3 regions of the Streptomyces sp. NPDC060049 genome follow, and region 3 is predicted to be linked to each of the others. Evidence: riboswitches for the same ligand, from Rfam matches in the RefSeq annotation. Region 3 holds a riboswitch; each other region holds the start of a gene.
What was found. Region 3 has a riboswitch for cyclic di-AMP ahead of ACFWBY_RS17585 (M23 family metallopeptidase). Riboswitches for the same ligand answer to the same signal wherever they lie in the genome.

Region 1: linked by a shared signal. The riboswitch ahead of ACFWBY_RS22195 (peptidoglycan DD-metalloendopeptidase family protein) and the one ahead of ACFWBY_RS17585 (M23 family metallopeptidase) in region 3 are both predicted to bind cyclic di-AMP.
Region 2: linked by a shared signal. The riboswitch ahead of ACFWBY_RS00350 (transglycosylase family protein) and the one ahead of ACFWBY_RS17585 (M23 family metallopeptidase) in region 3 are both predicted to bind cyclic di-AMP.

What each region holds. Positions count from the first base shown of each region.
Region 1 is NZ_JBHWVV010000011.1:189,949-197,402, forward strand. It holds gene ACFWBY_RS22185 (SGNH/GDSL hydrolase family protein) at 163-948, opposite strand; gene ACFWBY_RS22190 (winged helix DNA-binding domain-containing protein) at 1,096-2,247, opposite strand; gene ACFWBY_RS22195 (peptidoglycan DD-metalloendopeptidase family protein) at 2,608-3,702, opposite strand; cyclic di-AMP (ydaO/yuaA leader) riboswitch at 3,707-3,901, opposite strand; gene ACFWBY_RS22200 (tyrosine-protein phosphatase) at 4,215-5,021, shown strand; gene ACFWBY_RS22205 (aspartate aminotransferase family protein) at 5,113-6,537, opposite strand; gene hpnH (adenosyl-hopene transferase HpnH) at 6,534-7,454, opposite strand, start outside.
Region 2 is NZ_JBHWVV010000001.1:79,324-86,777, reverse strand. It holds gene ACFWBY_RS00365 (globin domain-containing protein) at 1-1,031, opposite strand, end outside; gene ACFWBY_RS00360 (cytochrome P450) at 1,157-2,419, opposite strand; gene ACFWBY_RS00355 (transglycosylase family protein) at 2,665-3,708, shown strand; cyclic di-AMP (ydaO/yuaA leader) riboswitch at 3,987-4,158, shown strand; gene ACFWBY_RS00350 (transglycosylase family protein) at 4,161-4,850, shown strand; gene eno (phosphopyruvate hydratase) at 5,147-6,442, shown strand; gene ACFWBY_RS00340 (septum formation initiator family protein) at 6,579-7,067, shown strand; gene ACFWBY_RS00335 (DUF501 domain-containing protein) at 7,121-7,454, shown strand, end outside.
Region 3 is NZ_JBHWVV010000008.1:264,095-271,548, reverse strand. It holds gene ACFWBY_RS17590 (M16 family metallopeptidase) at 1-1,337, shown strand, start outside; cyclic di-AMP (ydaO/yuaA leader) riboswitch at 1,522-1,681, shown strand; gene ACFWBY_RS17585 (M23 family metallopeptidase) at 1,694-2,485, shown strand; gene ACFWBY_RS17580 (GntR family transcriptional regulator) at 2,652-3,317, shown strand; gene ACFWBY_RS17575 (HPr family phosphocarrier protein) at 3,711-3,992, opposite strand; gene ACFWBY_RS17570 (GNAT family N-acetyltransferase) at 4,178-7,075, shown strand; gene ACFWBY_RS17565 (DUF5998 family protein) at 7,149-7,454, shown strand, end outside.

The sequences.
Region 1 (7,454 bases), on a different contig from region 3:
ATGGCTTACCACCTTCCCAACGCGCAGCACTCCCGAAGGATTCCGCTACGCGTCCGCGAAGGGTTCCGTTCCCGGTTCCCGGAGGATCGTGTTCCGCGCCCCCGGTGCCGCCCCGCCCGCTCCCCCGTCCCGCCCCTCGCGCCCGGGCGCCCCCGTCCGCTTCTACAGCGGCAGCAGGTCCGGCCGCTTCGCCTCGACGTGGTCACCGGAGGACTCCCCGCGCAGCCGCCGTCCGATCCAGGGCACCAGGTACTCGCGCGCCCACTGGATGTTGTCGCGGGTCACGTCCACCGACCCGCGCGGCCGCAGCGGCGGCCAGGGCTGGTCGGGGTCGGCGGGCACCTCCAGGCCGAGCACCTGCGCGGCGCGCAGCGCGACCCGGGTGTGGCCCTCGGGCGAGAGGTGCAGCCGGTCGGCGTCCCAGGCCCGCCGGTCCTGTACGGACTTCAGCGACCACAGGTCGAGCACCGGGCAGCCGTACCGGTCGGCGATGGAGTGGACGTGCGCGCTGAAGGTCGCGATCTTGCCCCGGATGTGCTTGAGGACGGGCACGTCCCGCGTGTCGAAGCCGGTGGTGATGACGACCAGGCCGACCGCTCCGGTGAGGTCGCGCACGGCCGCCTCGTACCGTTCGGCCACGGCGTCCGGGTCGCTGCCGGGCCGGATGATGTCGTTTCCGCCCGCGCAGAAAGTCACCAGGTCCGGTGCGAGCTCCTTGGCCCGGGGGACCTGCTCGGCCACGATCTGGTCCAGGAGGCGGCCGCGCACCGCCAGGTTCGCGTACCGGAAGTCGTGCTCGTCGCGCTGATCGGCGAGGAGTACGGCCAGCCGGTCCGCCCATCCAAGAAACGTTTCCCCGGGTCCCGGGTCCCCAACGCCCTCGGTGAAGCTGTCCCCGATCGCCGCGTACGAGCCGATGGTCTTGAGTGTCGTCGTCGTCGCTGCCACGGGACCACATCTTTCACCCCGGGCGACCACCTACGCGACCGTAGCCACGGACTTACGTACCGTGATCTTCACCACCCGTCAGACGAGGAATAAAGGACCGGCGCCGGAAGGGGCGGCGACCCCCCTCCGGTCGCCGCCCCGCCGGGGTCATACGAGTAGCCGGGTCTCGGCGCTCGGCAGCTTGCCCCACCAGTGGCCGTACCGGCGGTAGACCTCCGGGTCGCGACCGGCGAGGAAGGCCGTCAGCGACCGGGCCTCGGCGGCGAGCGCCTCCCAGACCGGCTCGGGCAGCGGGTGGAAGGCCGTCGCCTCCACACCCCCGCGCGCCGGGCGCCACACTCCGGCCACGTACCCGTCGACCAGCAGGGCCGCCAGCGTGTCGCCGTTCACCCGGGTGACGAGCCTGCGGTACTGCGGCGGGACGATCCGGGCGCGGTCGGAGTAGGCGAGCAGGACGCTGTCCCACATGGCCATCAGCCGGGGCGGCGCCGGCGTGTCGCCGTCCGGCAGGGGCGCGCCGGGAACGTCGAACAGCTCCTGGCCGTCCGGGCCTTCCAGCCGCTGGACGGCGCCGCGGAGCCCGGCCTCCCGGAGCGCCTTCCTCACCCTGGCCCGCTGGACCATCGAGAACTGCGCCACGTCCGCCACCGACGCCGGACCGAAACCCTCCAGGTAGCGCACGACGAGTGTCCGCAGGGACTCCTCGGAGGCCTCCGGGTCCGCGGGCACCGCCCGCGTCGTCCCGTGCGGGAAGGCGATGTAGGAGGGACGCTCGCCGAAGGACCACGGCGGCGCGGTGGGCGCGTGCAGCAGCGGCGCGTACTGCCGCAGCCCCCACCACGCTCCGGGCTCCGGCGGCGCGCCCAGCCGCCGTCCGAGCCACTCCTGGCACTCCGCGGCCGTACGGGGCCGGTCGGCGAAGGCCAGCAGTTGCGGCACCAGCGCGTCGGCGTCCTCGGCGGTCAGCCCCGACGCCGTGAACCGCCCGCCCAGCCGGGCAGCCCGCACGCCCGGCTGCACCGCCTCCCGGAACGCCGGGAAGTCATCGGCGTGCACGGCGTGCAGGGTGATCCGCATCAAAGTCGACTTGACGACTTCGTGGCCGCTGAAAGCCGCGTCGAGTTCGGCCGGGTCGAAGTCCGCGAGCCGGTTCCACAGGGCGAGGTACGGCGAGGCGGCCTGCTGCGCCTGCAGCGCGACCACCCGCCGGATCCCGTCGCCGACGCCGAGCGCCTCCCGCCCGAGCAGCAACTGCCGTGCGAGCGTGGAGCGGTTGAGCTCCCTTGCCGTGACCCTCATGCCGTGAACCCCGTTCCGTGGCCGCCTCGTCCCCCGTCTCGTGGACCGGTGACGGCGACGTCCACGAAGGCCGGACGAGCAGCTTAGGTCGTCTCTTTCGGATCGTGGCGGCCGAGCCCGCGGCGTCTGGTGCCGTGCATGGCAAGGCGGAGGCGCCGTGCCGCGTACTGGTACGTACTGGGGCGCCCCGACAACGCGGCCAGGTGCGGTGCCAGGCGTCGCGGGCCCGGCAAGATCCGAAGGAGACGGCTTCGTGCCGCGGCAGGTGGACCTTCCCGGACACAGCACCAGGCCGTCCCTTGCGGATCTTGCCGGCTCGGCAAGATCCGAAGGGACGGCCTGGCGGCGGGCCGGCTCGGCTCAGATGCTGACGCCCTTCGACCGCAGGTAGGCCAGCGGATCGATGTCCGAGCCGTACGACGGCCCCGTGCGGATCTCGAAGTGCAGGTGCGGGCCGGTCACGTTGCCGGTGGCACCGGAGAGGCCGACGCGCTGCCCGGCGGTGACGCTCTGGCCGGTCGAGACGGAGAGCTGGGAGAGGTGCGCGTACTGGCTGTACTTGCCGTCGGCGTGCCGGATGACGACCTCGTTGCCGTACGCGCCGCCCCAGCCGGCGGACACGACGGTGCCCGCCCCGACCGCCTTGACGGTGGTGCCGGTGCTCGCGGAGAAGTCGACGCCGGTGTGGTAGCCGCTGGACCACATGGAGCCGGCCGTCTTGTACGCGGTGGAGGCGCCACCGCTGACCGGGGCGACGAATCCGGCGGAAGCGGGCGCGGCGGCCTGCTCCTGCTCGGCGGGGGCCTCGGGAGCGGGCGCGGCGGCCTGCTCCTGCTCGGCGGGGGCCTCGGGAGCGGGCGCCGCCGGGGCCCCGGCCTCGTCGGACACACCCCGGCCCGAGCCGTTGTCGCCGGAGGAGGCCTCGTCGCCCTCGGACTCGATGCCGGCCTCGCCCCCGGAGGAGTAGGAGGCGGAATCGGCGGAGGAGTCGGCGGCGGAGTCCGGGGAGCCGGCGGGGGCGGAGGACTGCTCGACCGGAGCCTTCGCGCGGCTCGGAGCGCTCTCGCCGGCGCCCTTCGCGCCGAGCGTCAGCCTGAGGCCCGGGTGGATCAGCGACGGGTCGGAGCCGACTGCCTCGCGGTTGTCCGCGTAGAGCCGCTGCCAGCCACCGCTGAGGTGCTGGCGCTCGGCGATCTTGGAGAGGTAGTCCCCGGGCACCACCGTGTAGACCGTAAGGGTGACCCGCGGGGCGGCGGGCGCGGCCCGGAGCGAGGCCGGAACCTGCGGAGCCTGGACCGGGACGGCGGCGGGCGCGGTGGCCGGGGCGCCGGCCGCGTGGGCTCCGGCGGCCCCGAGCAGCGGGAGCGCAAGGGCCGCGCCACCGGTGCCGGCGGCCGCGAAACCGCGGGATATCGAGCGGGACTTCGGACGGCGGTGCTTACCCGTTGCAGGCATGTCGAATTCCTCTCCGGCGCCTGCGAGGTGAGCTGTCGGGTTCGGACTGGAGATGTCCGGCCTCCCATGTGCCGGCGGACTGCACATGGACGGCTTCACCCCGAGCTGTCCCGTTGTAAAGATCTCGGCGGAGATCCGGGACAGCGGCTTACCTGGTTCCCCCGCTCCTGCCACGCGCGTGAATAGTCGAGTGCGGTTTCCGGTCGGCGGCAGGATTAGGCGGTCCGTCCGGATCGATCGCGAACGTAATCGAGGCCGGGCGCAGGGAACAAGTCATGAATTCCCCAACAGAATCTTGAAGATGACGGGCCGCCGGAATTCCGGTCACCCTCCGTCCATTCCCCACCTGCAACAACCGCCCCGGCAAGGCAATTCGCCATTCGTGATCAGGCACTCACGGTCACCGTATGATCTGGCTCACGGGGACGTGTCCGATCTCGCCCCTCGCTATGGCAAGTTGGCCGGAAGTAGCGTAATTCGGACACTCACGACGAAGACACGGAGGAGCCCCTGTGACCCAGCTGATACCCGGAACCCCCCACGCGGAGCCGACTCTGGCCGGCGTGCGCAACTTCCGTGACGTGGGCGGATTGCCGACCACGGACGGCCGGCAGGTCAAGACGGGACGACTGTTCCGAAGCGGACATCTCGCGCATGCCACCGATACCGACGCGGCATTCCTCGAATCGCTCGGGCTGCACACCGTCTTCGACTTCCGCAACGGCGCCGACCAGGCGCTGGAGGGACCGGACGTGGAGCTCGCCGGCGTGCGGAACGTCAACATCCCGCTGTCGGACCCGGCCGACGGCCGGGAGTTCTGGAAGATGGTCCGCGACGGGGACCTCGCCCAGCTCCGCGAGGTCCTGGGGGACGGCAAGGGGATCGCGCGGATGTCGCGTTCGTACCGCACGATCATCAAGACCCGCACCGCCGAACACAGCCGGGTGGTGCACGCCCTCGCCGACGACAGCGTTCCCGCCCTGATGCACTGCGCGGCCGGGAAGGACCGGGCCGGCCTGTCGATCGCCGTCACCCTGCTCGCGCTGGGCGTCGAGCGCGAGGCCATCGTCGCCGACTACCTGGAGTCGAACGCCCCCCACAACCGCTACCGGGTCCGCCGGGGCAGCGAAGCGGCGCGGCCCCGCACCGCCGAGGTGACCGAGCTGCTGGCCCCGCTCTTCGACGCCCGCGCCCCGTATCTGAGCGCGGCCTTCGAAACCATCGACGAGGAGTGGGGCGGGGTGGAGCGCTACCTCGCCGAGGGCCTCGGACTCGCGCCCCAGACCCTGGAGCGGCTCCGCGACCGGCTCCTGGACTGACATCCCGGGGGCGGGCGGGCCGCCGGATCACCGACCCGGCGGCCCGCCCGCGAACCCGCCGGCCCGCTCCACCAACGGCCCGCCGCACGGCTCAGCGGTTGGCGACGGCCTGCTTCACCAGCGTCCTGCCGAAGTCCCACATCAGCGCGCCGCCGCCGTGCGCCTCGTCCATGACCTCGCGGAAGGCTCCCACGAACCGGTCGACGTCCGCCTCGTCCACGATCAGCGGGGGGATCAGCTTGATGACTTCGAGGTGGTCGCCGGAGACCTGTGTGAGGATCCGGTGCTTCTGCAGCAGCGGCACCACGACCATCTGCGCGAACAACCCCTTGCGTGCGGCCTGCAGCATGGTCCACCGGCTCCGCAGCCCCAGCGAGGAGGGCCGGCCGAACTCGATGCCGATCATCAGCCCGCGTCCCCGTACCTCGTGCAGCAGCTCGTACTCGTCCACGAGCCCCGCGAGCCGGCCGCGCAGCAGATCGCCCATCGAGCGGGCGTTGGCCACCACCTGCTCGTCCTCCATGACGCCGAGCACCGCGAGGCCGGCCGCCATCGCCTGGGCGTTCGAGCCGAAGCTCGCCGAGTGGACGAGCACGCGGTCCATGGACGAGTAGACCTTCTTGAAGATCCAGTCCTTGCCCAGGGTCGCGCCGACCGGAACGTACCCGCCCGAGAGGGCCTTGGCCACGCACACCAGGTCCGGTTCCACCCCGGCCTCGTGCTGGTACGCGTAGAAGTCGCCGGTCCGCCCGAGGCCGGTCTGCACCTCGTCCGCGATCAGCAGCGCCTTGTGCCGGCGCAGCAGCTCCTGCGCGGCGGCGAGGAAGCCGGGCGGGGCGGCGATCACCCCCTTGCCCTGGACCGGCTCGACGACGAAGGCCGCCACGTCGCCCTTCGACAGCTCCCGCTCTAGGGCTGCCAGATCACCGAGCGCGATCTTGGTGTCGGGCAGCAGGGGTGCGAAGCCCTCCCTGAAGCCGCCCTCGCCGTTGACCGACAGCGACCCCGCCGTGAGCCCGTGGAAGGCGTGGTCGCAGTAGAGGACCCTGGGGCGCCCGGTGGCGTACCGGGCGAACTTCAGGGCGGTCTCCACCGCCTCGGTGCCGCTGTTGCCGAAGAAGACCCGGTCCAGGTGCGGGCTGTGGGAGAGCAGCTTCTCGGCCAGCAGGCCGGGCAGCGGCTGGCAGTCGAAGCGCGTGAGGTCGGCGAGCTGGGCGTCGAGCACGTCGTGCAGGGCCTGGCGGACCACCGGGTGGTGGCGGCCCAGGCCCATCACCCCGAACCCCGCCAGCATGTCGAGGTAGTCGTTGCCCTCCGCGTCCCAGAAGTGGGCTCCCTCGGCCCGCTCGTAGAACTTGTCGAAGCCGATGGTGTGCAGCATCCGGGGCAGCTGGTGGTTGAGGTGGCGTGCGTGCAGCTCGTACCGCTCGCCGCCGCGCTCGGCCAGCAGGGCGCCGAGGTCGAAGCCCTTCGCCCTGCCACCCCGGCCGCCCTCCCCCGCGTGGCCCGCGCTCATGCCGACTTGCCCCGGTTTCCGCCCACGGTCTCGCGGGCCGCCCTCAGCGACTCCTTCAGCGACCCCATGGTGGCGAGGACGGCGGTGGGTTCGTACCCGCAGTGCGCCATGCAGTTCGCGCAGCGCGGGTCCTTTCCGCGGCCGTACTTGCTCCAGTCGGTGTCCTCGATCAATTCCCGGTACGAGGGCACGTATCCGTCGCTCATCAGATAGCAGGGGCGCTGCCAGCCGAAGAGCGAGTAATTCGGAATGGCCCAGGCGGTGCAGGGGAAATCGGCCTTGCCCTCGAGGAAGTCCAGGAACAGCGGGGAGTGGTTGAGCCGCCAGCGCCGCCGGTTGCCGCCCGCGAAGGCCTTCTTGAAGAGTTCACGGGTCTGTTCGACTCCCAGGAAGTGTTCCTGGTCGGGGGCCTTTTCGTAGGCATAGGCCGGCGAGATCATCATCTCGTCCACCTGGAGATCGTCATTGAGGTAGTTCAGCACCTCGATGATGGTCTGCGGGGTGTCCGTGTTGAAGAAGGTGGAGTTGGTCGTCACCCGGAAGCCGCGCCTCTTCGCCTCCTTGATGGCCGCGACGGCTTCGTCGAAGACGCCCTCCTTCGCCACCGACTCGTCGTGGCGTTCGCGCAGTCCGTCGATGTGCACGGCGAAGGCGAAGTACGGGGAGGGCGTGAAATTCTCGATCTTCTTGCGGAGCAGCAGCGCGTTGGTGCAGAGGAAGACGTACTTGCGCCTCGCCACCAACTGGCGCACGATCTCGTCGATCTGCGGGTGCATCAAGGGCTCGCCGCCCGCGATGGACACCATCGGCGCACCGGACTCCAGCACGGCCCCGACGGCCTGGGCCACGGGCATGCGCTGCTTGAGCACCCCGGCCGGGTGCTGGATCTTGCCGCAGCCCTCGCAGGCCAGGTTGCA
Region 2 (7,454 bases), on a different contig from region 3:
TCCTCGGTGAACTGCGGTGGACCGCTGAGGTAGACGTCCTGGTCGGGCCAGAGCGCGCGGTTGCCGAGTGCCGTCGCGAGGCGGGCGGTGGCCTCGTTGCGGTGCTGCCCGGGGGCGGGGGTGATGTAGGTGACGCCCAGCCAGCCGAACTCGGCCGCGTACCCGTCTATGAGCGGCCGGTCGTAGAGGTGCGCGGCGTCCCGCGCGACCACGAAGAGCCGTACGTCCTGATCGGGGGGATGCTCCGCCAGGTTCTCCAGCATGGCGCGGACCGGCGCCCAGCCGGTGCCGGCGGCTATGAAGGTGGCCGGGCGGTCCTCGCGCCGGAAGGTCAGCTGACCGCCGGCCGCGCCGAGTCGGACACCGTCCCCGGGTCGTGTCTCGCGGACCAGGCAGGTGCTGAGGCGGCCGTTCTCGATGCGGCTGACGTGCAGGTCCACCGTCCCGTCGGGGCGCGGAGCGTTCCCGATGGAATAGGTGCGCCAGATCCTCGGGACCCGGTCGCTGCTCACGCTCGTGTACTGGCCGGGGAGGTGGTGGAAGGGGACGTGGGGGCGCAGGGTCAGGACGCCTATGTCCTCCCCGTACAGCAGGTGGCGGACGACCTCGGCGTCCCACCAGGGCGGGTCCTCGCTGGCGGCGGCGCCGGCCGTCATCGCGTCGGCGATCACCTGGTAGGCCTCGGACCAGGCCTTTTCGACCGTCGGGGTCCAGGCTTCGCCGGAGGTCGCGGCGAGAGCGGCGAGCAGGCTGGAGCCGACCGCCGCGTAGTGCTCGGGGCCCGCGAGGAACTTGCGGTGGTCGCGGCCGAGGTCGCGCAGATAGGGGACGAGCGTCTCGTTCTCCAGATGGGCGATCACATGGGTGAGCGCGGCGAAGAGCCGGTCCCGCTGCCGTTCCATGTCCTCGGGGGAGGCCGGGAAGAGCTCACGGATTGCGGGGTTGTGCCAGAAGAGGTGGGAGTAGAAGAACTTGACCGCGTGCTCGGCCCGTCTCTCCACCACCGCGAAGCTGCTTTTCAAGATCCTCACATCCACAAAACCGAAAGTAGGAATGCCGGGGAACGTGAGGTCAAGCCAGGGGTGATCTGCGGACAGCCGCGACGAACCACCCATAGGGGGTTATGGGTTACGGTCGGGACGCGGTCAGGGGCCCGTCATGCCCGGGGCCGGGACTCGGGGGTGAAGCGGACCGGCAGGGTGCGCAGGCCCCGCATGATGAGACCGCCGCGCCAGCGCAGCTCCGAGGGATCCGCGGCGAGTTCCAGGTCGGGCAGCCGGGTCAGCAGCGCGGCGAGGGCCGTCTGGCCCTCCAGCCGGGCCAGGGGTGCTCCCAGGCAGTAGTGGATTCCGTGGCCGTATCCGAGGTGCTGGTTGTCGCTCCTCGAGAGGTCGAGCGCGTCCGGATCGGCGAACCGTTCCGGGTCGCGGTCGGCGGCGGCGAGGACGACGAGGACGGGGTCGCCGGCCGGGATGTCCTGGCCGCCCAGGGTCAGCGGCTCCGTCGCGTAGCGCCAAGTGGCCATCTCCACGGGGCCGTCGTAGCGCAGCAGCTCCTCGATGCCCGTTTCCAGCAGGCCGCTCTCTCCGGCGGCGAGGGAGGCCTGGAGGCGCTCGCGCTGGTCCGGGTTGCGCAGGAGGGCGTAGGTGCCGTTGCCGATGAGGTTGATCGTGGTTTCGAAGCCGGCGAACAGCAGTACGAAGCACATCGCGGCGGCCTCGTTCTCGGTGAGGTGTTCGCCGTGGTCGCTCGCCCGGATCAGTCCGGAGATCAGGTCGTCGCCCAGGTCGTCGCGCTTGCGGTGGATCAGCTCGACGAGGTAGCCGCGGATCTGCTTGACCGATCGTGCCACGCCGCCGCGCGGGCCGCCGGCGTGCCGGATCATCATCCCGGCCCAGTCGCGGAAGTCGTCCTGGTCCTCCCGCGGCACTCCGAGCATCTCGCAGATGGCGTAGATGGGGAGCGGGAAGGCGAACTCGTGGATGAGGTCCGCCTCCCCCTTCTCCGCGAAGCCGTCGATGAGCTGATCCGTCAGCTCCTGGACGCGCCCGGTGAACTCGGCGACCCGGCGCGGGGTGAACGCCTTCGACACCAGCCGCCGGAGCCGGGTGTGGTCCGGCGGGTCGATGTTGAGCAGGTGCGTCATCAGCTCCGCCTTGCGCTCCCCGGGGATCCCGGTCTTGCCCTTGGCGTGCGCCGATCCCGCGTGGTGGACCGGGTTCTTGCTGAGCCGCTGGTCCGCGAGGGCCTGGCGGGCGTCCGCGTAGCGGGTGACCAGCCACGCGTCGACCCCGCTGGGGAGCTTGGTGCGGTGCACGGGCGCGTGCTCGCGCAGCCAGGCGTAGGCCGGGTACGGGTCGGTCGCGAACTCCCAGTCGAAGAGAGGGGGCGGCGGGGCGGTGGAGGCGTCTTCGTGCACGTTCCGACCGTAGCCGTGTTGCCCCGGCCTGCCGGACCGGCCGATCTCGGGCCGCACCGCTCCGAGACCTGCGACCCGGCGCTTCACCCACCAAAGCATCCCAAACCAGGCTGACCGGAAGTCAGTTCACGGCCGAACTTGTGACAGGCGTTCGAAGGCCGCTAGGTTCTGCCGTTACCCCGCCGTTATGCGAAAGGTGCAGCCTCATGCGTTCCGGGAACGGCCGCCACAGACGTCCCCGACAAGTGCCCGCACTTGTCGTCACCGCCGGAGTCGCCGGCTCCGCGCTGGCCCTGCCGCTGCTCGCCGCCACCGGCGCGAGCGCGGCCGAGACCTCCACATGGGACAAAGTCGCCGAATGCGAGAGCGGCGGCACATGGAGCGCGAACTTCGGCAGCGGGTCCTACGGCGGGCTGCAGTTCACCCAGGAGCAGTGGCAGAACGCCGGCGGGCACGACTTCGCCGTGCGCGCCGACCTCGCCAGCCGTTCCCAGCAGATAGCGGTGGCCGAGCGGGTGCTCGCCTCCCAGGGCCCCCAGGCGTGGCCGCTGTGCGGGGTGCCGGCCGGACTGACGCAGCAGGCGCCCGCCGCCGAGGTGGATCCGGGCCTGCCCAAGGGCGCCGCGTCCCCCGCGCCCGCCCCGTCCCGCCCGGACGACTCCGTGCCCTACCTCGGGACGGATACGCCGTCCACGGACTTCGGGGCGCCGACGCCCGTCGTCCCGGCTCCGGCCGCCTCGCCGTCCTTCCTGCTGCCGGACTACCCGCTCGGGGCGCCCAGCGGACTGCCCGTCATGCCCGACCCGGACCTTCCGACGGCGCCCCCCGGGCTCCCGGGCGACCCGACGGCTCCGACGAGCCCCACGGTCCCCACGCCCCCGCTCACGGACCCGACGGTGCCCGTGGATCCCACCGCGCCCACGGTGCCAGCGGACCCGACGGCGCCGGCGAACCCGGCGGACCCGACGGCTCCCCTCGCACCCGTCGCGCCGGTGGATCCGTCGGCCCCCGCGGTTCCCGGAGCTCCCGCCGACCCGGCCGCCCCGGCGGCCGGCGCGGCCGAGGGGGGCGGGAAGCACCGCGGCCCGGCCGCCGTCGAGACGCTCCTCGCACCTGATGCCGCGTCGGACCCGACGTACACGGTGCAGGCGGGCGACAGCCTGGCCGCGATCGCGGACGCCAAGGGTGTGAAGGGCGGCTGGAACGCCCTCTACGAGGCCAACGAGCAGGTCATCGGAGAGAACGCCGATTTCATCAAGCCCGGTCAGAATCTGGATCTAACCGACTAATAAGGGCAGTTAGAGCGCCCGGAAACAGTTGATTGTCCGTTTTCTGTAAGTGAGACATGTGTCTCTTCCGGTCAACTGGCGTGTCCGGTCCGAAGGGTTCCGCAAACCCCGCTCCGACCTGCGCAAACGTCGGCGGTAAGAGTGCAAGTAGACCCGTTTCTCCCCGATGTCCCTCGTTGAACATCGGGGAGAGACCTGTCTACCTTCTGAGTCGCCCGCCACCGCGGGCTCCTTCGACCGCATCGCCGAATCCTGCCGGCGGACGGAGGGAACACTCGTCGCGTAAAGCGCCGAAGGCAGGAGCGGGGGAACCAAGGTAGGCGCCGGAACCGGCCGTTGAGAGACGGTCAAGGAACCGGCTAGGGGTTAAGTCGAGCGCTAGGTCGCTCGGCCGGGCACTCACTCGCCCGAACCCGACAGCTCACCTCGTAGGCGTCGGTGAGGAGAACTCCATGCTGATTTCCGGCAAGGGCAAGCACCGTCGCGGTTCCAAGGCCGTCCGCATCGTGACGCTCGCGGGTGTCGCGGGTGTCGCCGTCGCGGCGCCGCTGATGGCCGCGGGCACCGCTTCCGCCGCGACCGCTTCCGAGTGGGACCGCGTCGCCTCGTGCGAGTCCGGTGGCAACTGGTCCATCAACACGGGCAACGGCTACTACGGCGGCCTGCAGTTCTCGTCCTCCACGTGGGCCGCTTACGGCGGCAAGACGTACGCCGCGCAGGCCAACCAGGCCTCCAAGTCGCAGCAGATAGCCATCGCCGAGAAGGTCCTCAAGGGCCAGGGCAAGGGCGCCTGGCCGTCCTGTGGCGTGGGCCTGTCGAACTCGTCCTACACGGGCGGGGCCACCGACACCCCCAAGCCGAAGGCCGAGCCGAAGAAGCAGGAGAAGAAGGCCGAGCCGAAGAAGGAGACCAAGCGCTCCGAGGCCCCGACCACCCGCTCCGAGCGCCCGGCCGCCGCGCCGAAGACCGAGGCCCCCAAGACGGGCAACGGCTCCTACGAGGTCAAGTCCGGCGACACGCTGGGCAACATCGCCGCGGCGAACAACGTCTCCGGCGGCTGGGAGAAGCTCTTCGAGCTCAACAAGGACATCGTCTCGGACGCCGACCTGATCTTCCCGGGCCAGAAGCTGAAGCTCAGCTGAATCCCGCGGTAACGGCGGCGAGGCCGCCGTCCGCACCACGCAGAACTCCCACCGCCCGGCGCGCAACCCCCTTCGCGCCGGGCGGTGCTGTGTGCCGGGTCCGGGCCGAAGACAGGCCGGGAAACCCTGATGATCAAGGGCCCTATGTCCCGTAAGAGGGGCATTCAGGCCCTTTTTCGTCCCAGGACCCGGGCGGTCGGACGGCCGAGTGCCCGGATCCGGTTAGGCTCTAAGCGGCAAGGCCATCCCACGGCCTGACACGCCACCGCACACTCAGCGTCACATCCCAGAAGGAGATGCTCGTGCCGTCCATCGACGTCGTCGTAGCCCGGGAAATCCTGGACTCCCGAGGCAACCCCACGGTCGAGGTCGAGGTGGGCCTCGACGATGGCAGCACCGGCCGTGCTGCAGTCCCGTCCGGCGCCTCCACCGGTGCATTCGAAGCAGTAGAGCTCCGTGACGGTGACCCCGACCGTTACATGGGCAAGGGCGTCGAGAAGGCCGTCCTCGCCGTCATCGAGCAGCTCGGCCCGGAGCTCGTCGGCTACGACGCCACCGAGCAGCGCCTGATCGACCAGGCCATGATCGACCTGGACGCCACCGAGAACAAGGCCTCCCTCGGCGCCAACGCCATCCTGGGTGTCTCCCTCGCCGTCGCGCACGCCGCGTCCGAGGCCTCGGACCTCCCGCTCTTCCGCTACCTCGGCGGTCCGAACGCGCACCTGCTGCCCGTTCCGATGATGAACATCCTCAACGGTGGGTCGCACGCCGACTCCAACGTCGACATCCAGGAATTCATGATCGCCCCGATCGGCGCGGAGTCCTTCTCCGAGGCCCTTCGCTGGGGTGCCGAGGTCTACCACACCCTCAAGAAGGTCCTGCACAACAAGGGCCTCTCCACGGGCCTGGGCGACGAGGGCGGCTTCGCGCCGAACCTGGAGTCGAACCGCGCCGCGCTCGACCTCATCGTCGAGGCCATCAAGCAGGCCGGCTACGTCCCGGGCCGAGACATCGCGCTCGCGCTCGACGTCGCCGCGTCCGAGTTCTACAAGGACGGCAAGTACGAGTTCGAGGGCCAGTCCCGCTCGGCCGCCGAGATGACCGAGTACTACGAGGAGCTCGTCTCCGCGTACCCGCTCGTGTCCATCGAGGACCCGCTGTACGAAGACGACTGGGCCGGCTGGAAGACCCTCACCGACAAGCTGGGCTCCAGGGTCCAGATCGTCGGCGACGACCTCTTCGTCACCAACCCGGAGCGTCTGGCCCGCGGCATCGAGGAGGGCTCCGCCAACGCCCTGCTCGTCAAGGTGAACCAGATCGGTTCGCTGACCGAGACCCTCGACGCCGTCGAGATGGCCCAGCGCAACGGCTTCAAGTGCATGATGTCGCACCGCTCCGGCGAGACCGAGGACGTCACCATCGCCGACCTCGCGGTCGCCGTGAACTGCGGCCAGATCAAGACCGGCGCCCCGGCCCGCTCGGACCGCGTCGCCAAGTACAACCAGCTGCTGCGCATCGAGGAGATCCTCGACGACGCCGCGGTGTACGCCGGCCGCTCCGCCTTCCCGCGGTTCCGCCCCGCGGGCCAGTAGGCACGGCAAGGGCTGATCTCCGGCCGATCACCGGCTGAACGGCCTTCGGGGCGCAAGCCTCCCTACGTCCCCGCACTCGGTCCCGTACCGTGTGCGGGGACGTATTGCGTAGCGCGTGTACAGGGGAGGCGGATCAATGGCCGGGAACCGGGACCGGTTCGCCACGTTCTCCACCGCGACCAGGCTCAAGCAGCTGGGCGAGCGGACCGCGGCGCACGTCTACCGCTCCCAGTCCCGCCGCCAGGTCCGCCGCAGCCGGCTCACCGGCCGGGCCGCCCTGCTCGTCCTCGTCCTCTGTACCCTGGTCGTCGCCCTCGCCTATCCGATGCGCCAGTATGTCTCCCAGCGCTCGGAGATCGCACAGCAGCAGAAGGCCGCCGCCGCCGCGCGGGAGCGGCTGGAACGCCTGCGCGACGAGAAGGCCCGCTGGCAGGACAACGCGTACGCGGAGCAGCAGGCGCGCAAGCACCTGCACTTCGTCCGGCCGGGGGAGATCAGCTACATCATGAACGACCCGGGGGCCGAGGCCGCCGAGCACCGCCGCAGCGGACAGGCCGCCACCGACCGGCCCTGGTACTCCAACGTCTGGGACGGCGTCGACAAGGCCGACCGCCCGGGCGACTGAGTACCGACCCACGCACGAGCCCATCCACGAGAACGAAGAGACTTCCTCCAGGCATGCAGACGCCCCCGCCCCAAACCGACCGGACCGAGCCGACCGCCGCCGACATCGAGGCGTTCCAGCAGCAGCTCGGCCGCCCGCCGCGCGGGCTGCGCGCCATCGCGCACCGCTGCCCCTGCGGGCAGCCGGACGTGGTGGAGACCGCCCCCCGGCTGCCCGACGGCACGCCCTTCCCGACGCTGTACTACCTGACCTGCCCGCGCGCCGCCGGTGCGATCGGCACGCTGGAGGCCAACGGCGTGATGAAGGAGATGCAGGCCCGGCTGGCCGTGGACCCGGAGCTGGCCGACGCCTACCGGGCCGCGCACGAGGACTACATCACCCGCCGCG
Region 3 (7,454 bases):
AGCCGCAGCCGTGGGCCTTCCCGGCCCCCGAGCGCGGGGTACTGGGCAACGGCCTCACCCTGCTGCGCTGCCACCGCCCGGGCCAGCAGGTGGTGGCGGTCGAGATCAACCTCGCCGCCCCGCTGGACGCGGAGCCCGAGGGCCTCGACGGCGTGGCGACCATCATGTCCCGCGCCCTGTCCGAGGGCACCGACAAGCACTCCGCCGAGGAGTTCGCCGCCGAGCTGGAGCGCTGCGGCGCCACGCTCGACGCGCACGCCGACCACCCGGGCCTGCGGGTCTCCCTGGAGGTTCCGGCCTCCCGGCTGCACAAGGCGCTGGGCCTGATCGCCGAGGCGCTGCGCGCACCGGCCTTCGCCGACGCCGAGGTCGACCGTCTGGTGCGCAACCGGCTCGACGAGATCCCGCACGAGCTGGCCAACCCGCAGCGCCGCGCCGCCAAGGAGCTGTCCAAGGAGCTGTTCCCGGCTTCCCTGCGGATGTCCCGCCCGCGCCAGGGCACCGAGGAGACGGTCGCCCGCATCGACTCCGCGGCCGTACGCGCCTTCTACGAGGCCCACGTACGCCCCGCGACCGCCACCGCGGTGGTCGTCGGCGACCTTACCGGCATCGACCTCGACGCCGTCCTGGCCGACACCCTGGGCACCTGGACCGGAGACACCACCGCGCCGCGCCCCGTGCCGCCGATCACCGCCGACGACACGGGCCGCGTGGTCATCGTGGACCGGCCCGGCTCGGTCCAGACGCAGCTGCTGATCGGCCGCATCGGTCCGGACCGGCACGACCGGGTCTGGGCGCCCCAGGTGCTCGGCACGTACTGCCTGGGCGGCACCCTCACCTCCCGCCTGGACAAGGTGCTGCGCGAGGAGAAGGGGTACACGTACGGCGTGCGCGCCTTCGGCCAGGTGCTGCGCTCCACCGCCGACGGCAAGGGCGCCTCGATGCTCGCCATCAGCGGCTCGGTGGACACCCCGAACACCGGCCCGGCGCTGGACGACCTCTGGAAGGTGCTGCGCACCCTCGCGGAGGGCGGCCTGACCGACGCCGAACGGGACGTGGCCGTGCAGAACTTGGTGGGTGTGGCCCCGCTGAAGTTCGAGACGGCGGCCTCGGTCGCGGGCACGCTCGCCGACCAGGTCGAGCAGGAGCTCCCGGACGACTACCAGGCGCAGTTGTACGCGCGGCTGGCCGAGACCGGGACGGTGGAGGCCACTTCGGCGGTCGTGAGCGCCTTCCCGGTGAACCGCCTGGTCACGGTCCTGGTGGGCGACGCATCCCAGATCGAGGAGCCGGTACGGGCCCTCGGGATCGGTGACGTCACCGTCGTCACCAACTGACGGGCGACTCAGGGGACTCCGGCGGCTTGTCCGTCGGAGTCCTTTTTGTCTGGTTAGTCGCGTGGTTGCTTGTATGTGGTGTGGCGAACGCAACAAAAAGGCGTGTCTGTTTGGCGATTGACTGATGATCCGCCTAGCGTCGTCCCTGCTGTTCGTCAGTTGCACCCGCCGCGCCCGCGGCACCGGACAGCGATCGCCGAGTCCCCGTCAGGCGCGAGCCTGGGGAGCCGGGGACCCACATGTGTCCCTGGGGTGAATCGGACCGCCTCGCAAGAGGAGGCCCGTAGGAGACCTTCCTGCTCCGAACCCGTCAGCTAACCCGGTAGGCGAGAGGGAAGGAAAGGATCAGCCCCTTCATGGCGTTTGGCAGTCGTGTCGCCGGTAAGCACCGTGGTTCCAGCCGTATGAGCCGCAAGACCGCCGGCTACGCCGGCATAGCCGCCCTCGCCGCCACTGGCGTCGTCGGCTCCCTGGCCGGTCCCGCGTTCGCCGCGGACAACACACACTCCGCCGAGGACACCGGCCTGAACACCATCGTCGTGGCCGACGAACTCGCCGACGAGATCCAGGCCCAGGCCGACTCGCAGCAGCGCGCCGCGGAGGCCGCCGCCGTTAAGGCGCAGGCCGAGGCCGACGCCAAGCAGCGTGCCGCCGAAGCCAAGGCGAAGGCCGAAGCCCAGGCCAAGGCCGAGCGCGAGGCCGCCGAGCGCGTGGCCCGCGAGGAGGAGCGCAAGCGCCTCAACACCTTCGTGTCCCCGCTCTCGGACACCTACGTCAGCACGCAGTACCACGCGGGCGGCGGCATGTGGTCCTCCGGCAGCCACACCGGCATCGACTTCCACGCCTCCTCCGGCACCTCGGTGCACGCCGTGGGTCTGGGCACCGTGGTCGAGGCGGGCTGGGGCGGCGCGTACGGCAACAACGTCGTCATCAAGCACAACGACGGCACCTACACCCAGTACGGGCACATGTTGTCGCTGAACGTCTCCGTCGGCCAGCAGGTCACCCCGGGGCAGCAGATCGGCCTGTCGGGCAACTCCGGCAACTCCAGCGGCGCGCACCTGCACTTCGAGGCCCGTTCCGGCGCCGACTACGGCTCGGACATCGACCCGGTCGCGTACCTGCGGTCCCACGGCGTCGACGTCTGACGGGTACCGCACCCACCACGCTTCTTCCGAGAAGGCCCCGGCTCCCCGAGCCGGGGCCTTCTCGTTGTGTGAATGTTTCGGATTACCGGCCGTCCTCGGAAATTATCGTGTGTTGCAATAGAGTCGCAGCGCGCACAGTCATACGAAAATAGGCGGAGGTCCGGTCTTGCGTATTCCCGCGCACACGGTATGCACAGCAATTCGCGACGACATCGTCTCCGGGGTGTTCGGCCCCGGCAGCCGGCTGACCGAGGAGGTGCTGGCCCGCCGGTACGGCGTCTCGCGCGTCCCGGTGCGCGAGGCGCTGCGCACGCTGGAGTCCGAGGGGTTCGTGACCACCCGCCGGCACGCGGGCGCCTGCGTGGCCGAGCCGACGGAGCAGGAGGCCGTCGACCTCCTGGAAGTACGGATGCTGCTGGAGCCCCTCGCCGCCGCGCGGGCGGCCCGGCGGCGCACCGAAGCCCACCTCAAGGTGCTGCGCGGCCTGGTCAGGCTGGGCCAGGAGCGGGCCAGGAGGGGGCAGGGGGAGGATCTGCGCTCCCTGGGGGGCTGGTTCCACGAGACGCTCGCCCAGGCCTCCGCGAGCCCCGGGCTGATCGCGCTGCTCACCCAGACGCGGCACAAGGTGGCCTGGATGTACGTGGTGGAGGCCCCGGTCCGGCCCGCGGAGTCCTGGGCGGAGCACGGTGCGATCGTGGACGCCGTGGCCCGCGGGGACGCCGAGCGGGCCCGGGCGCTGACCGCGGTCCACGCGGACCGGGCGGCCGGGGCGCACCGCCTGCGCGTGAGGACTCTGCAACCTGCCGTAAACACGGTGAGCGGTCCGCTTTAACAATCGCCGTATACAACGGTGGGATATCCGCGCGGCATCACGTGATGGGGTGCCGGGTGATTCGCGCCGGACATTTCGATGTCGGGTGATTCGGCACCGACGATTCGGTGCCGCCCGACCGGATGTCGGGCGGCGAATTCCGGTCGATAACGGCCGGATGATTCGGCTGATTCTTTCGGTGGGCCGGCAATTCATTTCCGCGCGCCCGCCCGCAGTGGAATGCGGCGCGGCGCCCGGCCCGCAGCGGGACGCGGCGCGCGCATGACCGGCCGGCCCGGCGCTCCGAGGGCGGGGATCCGGCCGCGGTCCGAGAACCGGCGAAGCCGTTGCCCCCGGCCTCGGCCGGGGGCAACGGCTTCGCCGTGCGTGGTCCTGCGGGTCGAACCCGAAGGGTCAGACGGTCTCGGGGAGCTCCTCGAGACCCTCGGCGACCAGCTTCGCGAGGCGCTCCAGCGCGGCCTCGGCACCCTCGGCCTCGGACGCGAGGACGATCTCCTCGCCGCCCTGGGCGCCCAGGCCCAGAACCGCCAGCATGGAGGCGGCGTTGACGGGGTCGCCGCCCGCCTTCGCGATGGTCACCGGGACGCCGGAAGCGGTCGTCGCGCGGACGAAGATCGAGGCGGGACGAGCGTGCAGGCCCTCGGCCCACCCGACGTTGACGCGGCGCTCTGCCATGGTGATGCCCTTCAGGTTCTTACGGTTGTCTAGACCAGTCTCTCACGACGCCCGGAATGGTCGGACCGACCTTCGGCCCCGATCTGCCGCCGTTCGACCTACCCCAGCTTGCCCTGGTTCGCTCCGGCCTGCCCGATGCGCCGCGCCCGGGCCACTCGGCCCGTCCGAGCCTTAAGGTGGGCCCCATGACCACCGAGTCGGACCCCTCGTACCCGGACCACTGGGAAGCGGACGTCGTCCTGCGCGACGGCGGAACCGCCCGGATCCGGCCCATCACCACCGACGACGCGGGCCGGCTGGTCAGCTTCTACGAGCAGGTCTCGGACGAGTCCAAGTACTACCGCTTCTTCGCCCCCTACCCCCGGCTCTCCGACCGCGACGTCCACCGCTTCACGCACCACGACTACGTGGACCGGGTCGGCCTGGCCGCGACCATCGGCGGGGAGTTCATCGCCACCGTCCGCTTCGACCGGATCGACTCCGACGGCCGCCCGGCCACCGGGCCCTCCGACGAGGCGGAGGTCGCCTTCCTCGTCCAGGACGCCCACCAGGGCCGCGGCGTCGCCTCCGCCCTGCTCGAGCACATCGGCGCCGTGGCCCGCGAGCGCGGAATCCGCCGCTTCGCCGCCGAGGTGCTTCCCGCCAACACCAAGATGATCAAGGTGTTCACGGACGTCGGCTACCAGCAGAAGCGCAGCTTCGAGGACGGTTCCGTCCACCTCACCCTCGACCTCGAACCCACCGCCGAGTCACTCGCCGTCCAACGCGCCCGCGAACAGCGCGCCGAAGCCCGCTCCGTGCAGCGGCTGCTCGCCCCCGGATCGGTGGCGGTGATCGGAGTCAGCCGCTCCGGCGGGGGAGTGGGCGCGGCCGCCCTGCGCAACCTGCGCGACAGCGGCTTCCACGGCCACCTCTACGCCGTCAACGAAGCCCGCGCCCCCGGCATCGAGGGGGACCTGCTGGACGGCGTACGGGCCTACCGCGCCGTCGGCGACATCGGCGCCCCGGTCGACCTGGCGGTGATCGCGGTCCCCGCGGAGCGGGTCCCGCAGGCCGTGGCCGCCTGCGGTGAACACGGGGTGCAGGGACTGGTCGTGCTGTCCGCCGGATACGGCGAGAGCGGGACCGAGGGCCTGGACCGCCAGCGCGAACTGGTGCGCCAGGTGCGCTCGTACGGGATGCGCCTGATCGGGCCGAACGCCTTCGGAGTCATCAACACCGCGCCGGAGGTGGAGCTGAACGCCTCGCTCGCACCGGCGCCGGCCCCCGCGCGGGGACGGGTCGGCCTGTTCACCCAGTCCGGGGCGATCGGGATCGCACTGCTCTCCGGGCTGCTGCGGCGCGGGGAGGGGCTGTCCTCCTTCGTCTCGGCCGGGAACCGGGCGGACGTCTCGGGCAACGACATCCTCCAGTACTGGTACGACGACGAGGCGACCGACGTCGCGCTGATGTACCTGGAGACCCTGGGCAACCCGAGGAAGTTCACCCGGCTCGCCCGGCGCACGGCCGCCGTCAAGCCGGTGGTCGTCGCCAAGGGAGGCCGCCACACCCCCGCGGGACACCTCGTCCCCGGCACCCGCCTGCCCGACGCGACCGTCTCCGCGCTGCTGCGGCAGGCGGGCGTGATCAGGGTCGACACGGTGACGGAGCTCGTGGACGTCGGCCTGCTGCTGGCCTCGCAGCCGGTGCCCGCCGGCCCCCGGGTGGCGATCCTCGGCAACTCCGAGTCGCTCGGGGTGCTCACCTACGACGCCTGCCTGACGGAGGGACTGCGCCCGCTGGCGCCGCTGGACCTGACGACGGCGGCCTCGCCGGAGGACTTCCGCACGGCCGTGACCGCGGCGCTGGCCTCGCGGGACAACGACGCGGTGATCGTGACGGCGATCCCGTGGGTGAGCGAGCAGGCACTGGCCGATGACCTCGCCGACGCGCTGCGGCAGGCGGTGGCGGGTCATCCCGGCAAGCCCGTGGCCGTGGTCCACGTCGAGCTGGGCGCCCTCGCCGAAGCCCTCTCGGCCGCGACGGCCTCCTCGGCCCCCTCCCCGCCCGCGACGGCCCACCCGCCGTTCAGCCCGGAGCCCGCTTCCGGTGGGGCGCCGGGCGGGAGCCGACCCGCAACGGGCACCGCCACGCCACGGCCCGTCGCCGGCGACCCCGGCCCGGCTACGGGAGCGCCCCACCCGGACCCCGGCGCACCCGGCCCGTCCGAGCCGGCCGGCATCCCCGCCTACCCCGCCGCCGAGCGGGCCGTCAAAGCCGTCGCCGAAGCCGTGCGCTACGGGCAGTGGCGGCGGGCCAACGCCGTGGCCGGGCAAGTCCCCGAGTACGAGGACATCGACGAGAGCGGGGCCGCCGGGCAGCTCTCCCGCCTGCTGGCCGACGTGGCCGACCACGAAGTGCTGACCCTGACGGAGCCCGACGCGCGCGAGCTGCTGGCCCGGTACGCAATCCGCGTCCTGCCCACCCTCCCCGCTCCCAGCGCGGACGCCGCGGCACGCGCCGCCCGCGTCCTCGGATACCCGGTGGCACTCAAGACCACCGCCCCGCACCTGCGCCACCGCGCCGACCTCGGCGGCGTCCGCCTCGACCTCACCACCGAGGCCGAGCTGCGCCGCTCCTACGAGGAGCTCACCCACGCCCTCGGCAAACCGCAGGAGCTGCTCCCCGTCGTCCAGGCGATGGTGCCCCGGGGCGTCGACACCGTCGTCCGCTCCGTCATCGACCCCGCCGCCGGCGCCGTCCTGTCCTTCGGCCTGTCCGGTGTCGCCTCCGAGCTGCTCGGCGACACCGCCCACCGGCTCGTTCCGGCCACCGACCGGGACGCGGCGGGCCTGATCCGGTCCATCCGCACCGCCCCCCTGCTCTTCGGCTGGCGCGGCAGCGCCCCCGTCGACACCCCCGCCCTGGAGGAGCTGCTCCTGCGCCTCTCCCGCCTCGTCGACGACCACCCCGAGGTGGTCGGGGTGGTCCTGGAACCCGTCGTCGTCGCCACCGAGGGGCTCTCCGTGCTCAGCGCGGCCGTCCGCGTCGCGCACCCGCCCGCCCGCGGCGACCTCGGCCCCCGGACCCTGCCCAGCTACTGAGCCCCGCGGTCCCCGCCGGCTCCCGAGGTCCGGGGCGGCCGGGGTGCCCCGTACGGGCCTTAGGATGGACCTCATGGCGAAATCCGGTACGACGACCCAGGGGCTGCGCACGGCGATCGAGCGCAGCGGCTACTACCCGGCCCTCGTGGCCGAGGCCGTGGAGGCCGCGGTGGGCGGCGAGCCGATCTCGTCGTACCTGGTCCACCAGGAGACGACCTTCGACTCCAACGAGGTGCGCCGGCACGTCACCGTGCTGGTCCTGACCGGCAACCGCTTCATCGTCAGCCACACCGACGAGCAGGCCGCCGACGCGGGATCGCCCTCCCCGTACGCGACCACCTCCACCGAGTCGGTCAAACTGGCCGGCATCTCCTCCGTG